2 regions of the Arthrobacter sp. 01N444 genome follow, and region 2 is predicted to be linked to the other one. Evidence: riboswitches for the same ligand, from Rfam matches in the RefSeq annotation. Region 2 holds a riboswitch; the other holds the start of a gene.
What was found. A riboswitch is a leader RNA that binds a small molecule or an ion and turns the genes downstream of it on or off. The one in region 2 is predicted to bind glycine.
Positions count from the first base shown of each region.

Region 1: it holds a riboswitch for glycine, as region 2 does, so the genes downstream of both, gcvP (aminomethyl-transferring glycine dehydrogenase) here and gcvP (aminomethyl-transferring glycine dehydrogenase) in region 2, are expected to answer to the same signal.

Region 1 covers NZ_JBFTRB010000026.1:34,387-37,793, reverse strand. The annotation lists gene gcvP (aminomethyl-transferring glycine dehydrogenase) at 1-2,046, opposite strand, end outside; glycine riboswitch at 2,099-2,206, opposite strand; glycine riboswitch at 2,208-2,305, opposite strand; gene AC1DKN_RS20505 (hypothetical protein) at 2,742-3,407, shown strand, end outside.
Region 2 covers NZ_JBFTRB010000022.1:73,034-76,440, forward strand. The annotation lists gene AC1DKN_RS19370 (MFS transporter) at 1-608, opposite strand, end outside; gene AC1DKN_RS19375 (TetR/AcrR family transcriptional regulator) at 676-1,215, shown strand; glycine riboswitch at 1,466-1,564, shown strand; glycine riboswitch at 1,566-1,680, shown strand; gene gcvP (aminomethyl-transferring glycine dehydrogenase) at 1,720-3,407, shown strand, end outside.

The sequences.
Region 1 (3,407 bases), on a different contig from region 2:
GGCCAGCCCGACGAGGGCGTTGAGGTTGGCGCCGTCGACGTAGACCTGGCCGCCGGCGGCGTGGATCGCGTCGCAGACCTCGCGGACGTCGGCGTCGTACACCCCGTGGGTGGACGGGTAGGTGATCATGATGCAGGACAGCGCGTCCTTGTTCGCCTCGATCTTCGCGGTCAGGTCCGCGTGGTCGATCGTGCCGTCCGAAGCCGTGGCCACCACCACGACTTTCATGCCGGCCAGCACCGCGGAGGCCGCGTTCGTGCCGTGCGCGGAGGCCGGGATGAGGCAGATGTTGCGCTGGGCCTCCCCGCGGGAGTGGTGGTAGCCGCGGATGGCCAGCAGGCCGGCGAGCTCGCCCTGGGATCCGGCGTTGGGCTGGATGGAGACCTGGTCGTAGCCTGTGATTTCGGCGAGGTCAGCTTCGAGGCCGCTGACGAGTTCCCGCCAGCCCTCGGTCTGGGAGTCCGGCGCGAAAGGGTGGATGGAGGCGAACTCCGGCCAGGAGATCGCTTCCATCTCGGCCGTGGCGTTCAGCTTCATGGTGCAGGAGCCCAGCGGGATCATGGTGCGGTCCAGGGCGAGGTCGCGGTCCGAGAGCTTGCGGATGTAGCGCAGCAGCTGGGTTTCGGAGCGGTGCGTGTTGAAGACCGGATGCTGCAGGAAGTCGGAGGTGCGCAGCACCCTCCCGGGCAGCTCGAAGCCCTTGGCCTCCACCACCGGACCGGCGCCAAAGGCGACGACGACCGCGGAGAGGACCTCCGGCGTCGTGGTTTCATCGACGGACACGCCAACTGTGTCCGCGTCGATGAGCCGCAGGTTGATGCCACGGGCCTCGGCGGCGGCGATGACCTTGGCGGCCTTGCCGGGGACGCGGACCGTGAGGGTGTCGAAGAAGGACTCACTCGCCAGTTCCCGGCCGGCGATCTTCAGCGTGGCGGCGAGGGCGCGGGTGTTGTTGTGGACGGTCTCGGCGATCGCCTTCAGTCCGTCCGGGCCGTGGTAGACGGCGTAGAACGAGGACACGATGGCCAGCAGTGCCTGCGCGGTGCAGATGTTGGACGTGGCCTTCTCGCGGCGGATGTGCTGCTCGCGGGTCTGCAGGGCCAGGCGGTACGCCGGGACGCCGGCGTTGTCTTTGGAGACGCCGACGATGCGGCCGGGGAGCGTGCGTTCCATGCCCTCGCGCACCGCCATGTACGCGGCGTGCGGGCCGCCGAAGAACAGCGGCACGCCCAGGCGCTGGGTGGAGCCGACGGCGATGTCCGCCCCCTGCTCGCCCGGAGGGGTGATCAGGGTCAGGGCAAGCAGATCCGCCGCCACGGTGACCAGTGCGCCGCGTTCTTTGGCCTCCGCGATCACGCCGGACTGGTCCCACACCCGGCCGGAAACGCCCGGCTGCTGGAGGACGAGACCGTTGATGTCGCCGTCGGGCAGACCGGCGGAGAGGTCAGCGACCTGCACCTCGAAGCCCAGCGCCTCCGCTCGGCCCCTGACGATGGCAATGGTCTGCGGGAGGCAGTCGGCGTCGAGGACGGTCTTGGCCCCGGCAGCGGACTTGTTTTTGTTGGCGCGGCGCATGAGAAGCACGGCCTCGGCAACCGCGGTGGCCTCGTCCAGGAGGGACGCATTGGCGACGGGGAGCGCGGTGAGGTCCTGGACCATGGTCTGGAAGTTCAGCAGCGCCTCGAGGCGTCCCTGGGAGATTTCCGGCTGGTACGGGGTGTAGGCGGTGTACCAGGCCGGGGCTTCGAGGATGTTGCGGCGGATCACCGGCGGGGTGACGGTGTCGTAGTAGCCCTGGCCGATCATCTGCACGGCCGTCTTGTTCTTGGAGGCGAGCTTGCGCAGTTCGGCCAGCACCTGGACTTCGCTGAGGGCGCTGTCCAGGGTGAGGGGCTTTTCCTGGCGAATGGAATCGGGGACCGCGTTGTCAACGAGGCCATCAACGCTGTCGTAGCCGACGGCCTTGAGCATGGTGTCGATGTCGGCCTGGCGGCGGGCGCCGATGTGGCGGTCTGCGAAGGTGGACGGGGACGATTGAACCGTCATGAGAGGAACTCCATAATTCAGGTGGCATCAAGACGCCACGATGATTCGGGTTCCTCCCCGCTCTGTATTGGACCTGAGAGTTTCCGTTTTGCCCTGCTGATAGCAGCGCGCCACTTGCACCGTCGGTGAGCCCGGTTGCCCGGACTGCTTTCCAGAGTTGCCTTGCCGCGGCGGTACGTGGGCCTGAGAGATTCCTGGGGAGGATTTGCTCCTACGGCGCCTGCTGAACGTACCGGCAGGACTCTCCCGCCGCAGATCATAAGCTGTGCCATTGGTCGGTGACACAGCTCACAATTTATCCGGTTCCCGGGCAGGATGCAAAATTTATTTCAATTGAGTCGCCGTTCCCGCGGACGACGGCGGGAGCTCTTCGCCGTCGTCCGCTTGCGTGGGTGAGGCGCATGAGGGCCGTGACGTTGATCCGGAACACGCGGTCCCAGAGGTCGTCGTCCACCTCGTGGATCGGACCCAGGGGGTTAGTCCATTCGGTGCATTATTCTGGACGGGATAACTTACTTTCTCGTGCGCGTCCCTCCCAGAGCGCTCATACGCTAGGAGCCTCCGTGAGCCTTCCGGATCAAGCGATGGAACAGACAGCTCCCAGCAGACCACGAAGCCTAACTCCCGCCGGGGACACGGCTTGGGGGTGGCTGATCGGGATCCTCGCAGGATTGCTCGGCTTGGGCCCTTGGCTGGTGACCGGCGCACAGCTCCCGTTGCAGAATTTGTGGGGCGCAGAGGTCGCTCCGGACCAGATGCCCGTGTCGTTACTGCCGCTGAGCCAATACGAACTCACCACGATCGTGGCCCTCCTTACCGTGGGAGGTGCGGCGGCCGGACTCGCGGTGCGCATCTGGTCTCCCGCCCGACGGCGACTGGTGACGTGGTGCGCGGCAGCCGGCGTTCTTGTGGTTCAGTGCACGGCGGCCGTCCAGTCCTTCACAGTGCTTGACGGCGGCTTGACGGGCGGAACAACGGCGAGCCTGTACTTCGCCGGGTTACTCGCGGGCGTGACCGCCTCCCTCGCTGCGGCCCTCGTGGCGCACCTGCTGCTCTGTTCGAGGTCACGGAGCCTGGCGGCATTGGCCGCCGGACTCGTGGCGGTGCCGCTCGCTTCGTGGACGGTGGAGTGGGTTGTCGGCTTCGTTGGGCACATCAACGTCCCCGTCACAGTGCCGTCAATCGCTCACTGGATTCCGGCCATCCTCGTTGGTTGCGCCCTGGCATGGTGCGGCCTGCGTCCTGCGCGGCGGACCGCGGTGTGGGCCGTGAACCTTGCGCTGTTGTGGTTGGTTCCCGCCCTGTTCATCTCGGTCAACTACGTCCTGGGGACCCGTATCCTGGCTGGCGACCTGCAGGAG
Region 2 (3,407 bases):
GGGATCAGCGCCGGCCCGAGCAGCAGCAGCGGCAGGATGATCGGCACCGCGACCAGCAGGACGGCGCCCCACCAGAAGTTTTCCACCAGCCAGCCGCCGACAATCGGGCCGAGGGCGGCGCCGCCGGAGAAGCCGGCGGCCCAGATCGCCACCGCCAGCCTGCGCCGGTTGGGCTGCGGAAAGATGTTCCGGATCAGCGACAGCGTGGATGGCATCAGCATGGCGCCGAACAGGCCAAGCCCGGCGCGGCCGGCGATCAGCCATTCCGCACTCGGCGCGAACGCCGTCACGGCGGACACCGCGGCAAAGCCTGCGCTGCCCACGAACAGCAGCCGGCGCCGGCCGATCCTGTCGCCCAGGGAACCCATCGCGACCAGGAGTCCGGCCAAGACCAGGGGATAGGCATCGACGATCCAGAGCAGTTCGACGCCGGAGGCGGTCAGGCTGCTGGCGATGGCCGGCAGGGCGAACGTGAGCGCGGTGTTGTCCACGGCCACGAGCAGGACGGGGAACATCAGCAGGGCCAGCGCCACCCAGTCACGCCACGGTGCCCGGGGCCCGGTGGCCGCAGGAGTGCTGGTGGCTACGGTGATCGATGAAATGCTCATAAGGATAACTGTACCGTCTGGACGGTACAGTTAAGAAATGCGCTCGCGGACAGGCATGATGGGAGGCATGCCCAGGAAACCCGTCGCCCGCGAGGCCGTCCTCGATGCCTTCGAATCCCTGCTCATCGAAGTCGGTGAACGCGCCGCGACGCTGGACGCCGTCGCGCGCCGGGCCGGCGTCTCCAAGGGCGGCCTGCTCTACCATTTTCCGACGAAAGAGGCCATGATCGCGGTCCTGCTGGAACGGCTGGACCGGCTCCTGGCTGCCGATGTTGCGGCCATGGCGGCAGCCCCGGAAGGGGCGGCGGCGTACTTCATCAAGTCCTCGGTGTGGGCGGACACGCCCATGGACCGGGTCTTCGTGGCGGCCACGCGGCTCGCCGAGGTGGCACACGGGGAAACGCTCCGCCGCTTCGCCGCCGGCCAGGCGAGCTGGCTGGAACTGCTGGCGGCCGACGTCGGGCCCGCCATGGCGAAGGCCGTCCTGTGCATGGGGGACGGGCTGTACTTCAACGCCATGCTGGCGCGGGGTCCCGGCGGGCCGCCGCCGGAAGTCGAGGCGGACGTCCAGAGCCTCCTGGCCGCCGTCGAGCGCCTGCGCGGCTGAAGCCCACACCCACCCCCTCCGACCCTCTACTCCCCGCCGAATTCGCCGGAAGCGTTCGAGTACGCCGGAAAGTTGCGGCGACTCCGGGGCTTTCCGGCGAATTCGCGCCGCCGGATTCGCCGCCGGGTGGCTCGTGGCCCGTAACCTGGGTCCGCCGCCGGGAGGGAGTTTGCGGACGCGCGCCCGGCATAGGACAATGAGAGCTGTGACTGTAGTCACCCCCGATTGAACACCTAATTAAATACGCCTTTGATCTGCGGCGGGAGAGTCCTGCAAGTAGGTACAAGCAGGCGCCGTAGGAGCAAACCCTCCCCAGGAATCTCTCAGGCCCATGTACCGCCGCGGCAAGGCATCTCTGGAAAGTAGCAGGCGTGTCCCGGACATGCTGTGCTCACCGACGGTGCAAGCGGAGCCCTGAAACGCGGGCTGCGCGGAAACTCTCAGGTCCAATACAGAGCGGGGAGGAACCCGAATCAATGTGGCGTACCCTGCGCCGCCTGAGTTATGGAGTTCCTTGTGACTGTTACCCCAGCCTCCACGTCCTTCGTTGACCGGCATATCGGCGCGCGCCGCCAGGCCGACGTCGACGCCATGCTGAAGGCTGTCGGCTACGACACCGTCGACGCCCTGGTGGACACCGCCGTTCCGAAGGACATCCGCCAGGACGCCGACCTCGCGCTCGCCGCGGCCCTGAGCGAGGTCGAAGTCCTCGCCGAGCTGCGCAAGCTGGCGTCGAAGAACAAGACTGCCGTGCAGATGATCGGGCAGGGCTACTACGACACGCTCACCCCGCCGGTGATCCGCCGCAACATCCTCGAAGCCCCGGCCTGGTACACCGCGTACACGCCCTACCAGCCGGAGATCTCCCAGGGCCGGCTGGAGGCGCTGCTGAACTTCCAGACCATGGTCCAGGACCTGGTCGGCCTGCCGATCGCCAACGCCTCCCTGCTGGATGAAGCCACCGCCGTGGCCGAGGCCGTGCTGATGATGCGCCGCGCGAATAAGAACAAGACGGCGCACGACGGCAAGACCGTCCTCGACGCCGACTGCCTGCCCCAGACCATCGCGATCGTCAAGGGCCGCGCCGAGGCCCTCGGCTTCGAGGTCGAGGTCGCCGACCTCTCCAAGGGCCTGCCCGACGGCGTCATCAACGGCGTCGTCCTGCAGCAGCCGGGCGTCTCCGGCCGCGTGTTCGACCACACCGCCGTGATCGCCGACGCCAAGGAACGCGGCGCCCTCGTCACCGTCGCGGCAGATCTCCTCTCCCTGACCCTGATCACGTCCCCGGGCGAGCAGGGCGCTGACATCGCCGTCGGATCCGCCCAGCGCTTCGGCGTGCCGCTGTTCTTCGGCGGACCGCACGCTGCCTACATGGCCGTCCAGAAGGGGCTCGAGCGCTCCATGCCCGGCCGCCTCGTGGGTGTCTCCAAGGACAACGCCGGCGTTCCCGCCTACCGCCTGGCCCTGCAGACCCGCGAGCAGCATATCCGCCGCGAGAAAGCCACCTCCAACATCTGCACCGCCCAGGCCCTGCTGGCCATCGTGGCTTCCTTCTACGCCGTCTACCACGGCCCGGACGGGCTGAAGGCAATCGCCCAGTCGGTCCACGTCCACGCGAAGACCATCGCCGCCTCCCTGAAGGCCGCCGGCCTGGATGTGCTGCACACCTCCTTCTTCGACACCATCACCGTCTCCGTGCCGGGCCGGGCAGCTGAGATCATCGCGGCAGCCGACGCCAAGGGCGTCAACCTGCGCGCCATCGACGCCGACACCGTCGGCATCTCCGCCGACGAGGCCACGACGGTTGCCGTCGTCGCCGACGTCATAGCCGCGTTCGGCGCGTCCGTGACTGCCGCGGCTGCAGGCACGGACACTGCGTTCGGCCTGGACCCCGCCGTCGAGCGCACCTCCGACTACCTGCAGCACCCGGTGTTCAACACGCACCGTTCCGAGACCCAGTTGCTGCGCTACATCCGTCGCCTCTCGGACCGCGACCTTGCCCTGGACCGGACCATGATCCCGCTGGGGTCGTGCACCATGAAGCTGAACGCCACCGCCGAGATGGAAGCCATCTCCTGGCCGGAGTTCGCCTCCATCCACCCGTTCGCCCCGGAATCCCAGACCGCCGGCTGGCGTGAACTGATCGAGGACCTCGAAGGCCAGCTGACCGAGATCACCGGCTACGACCAGGT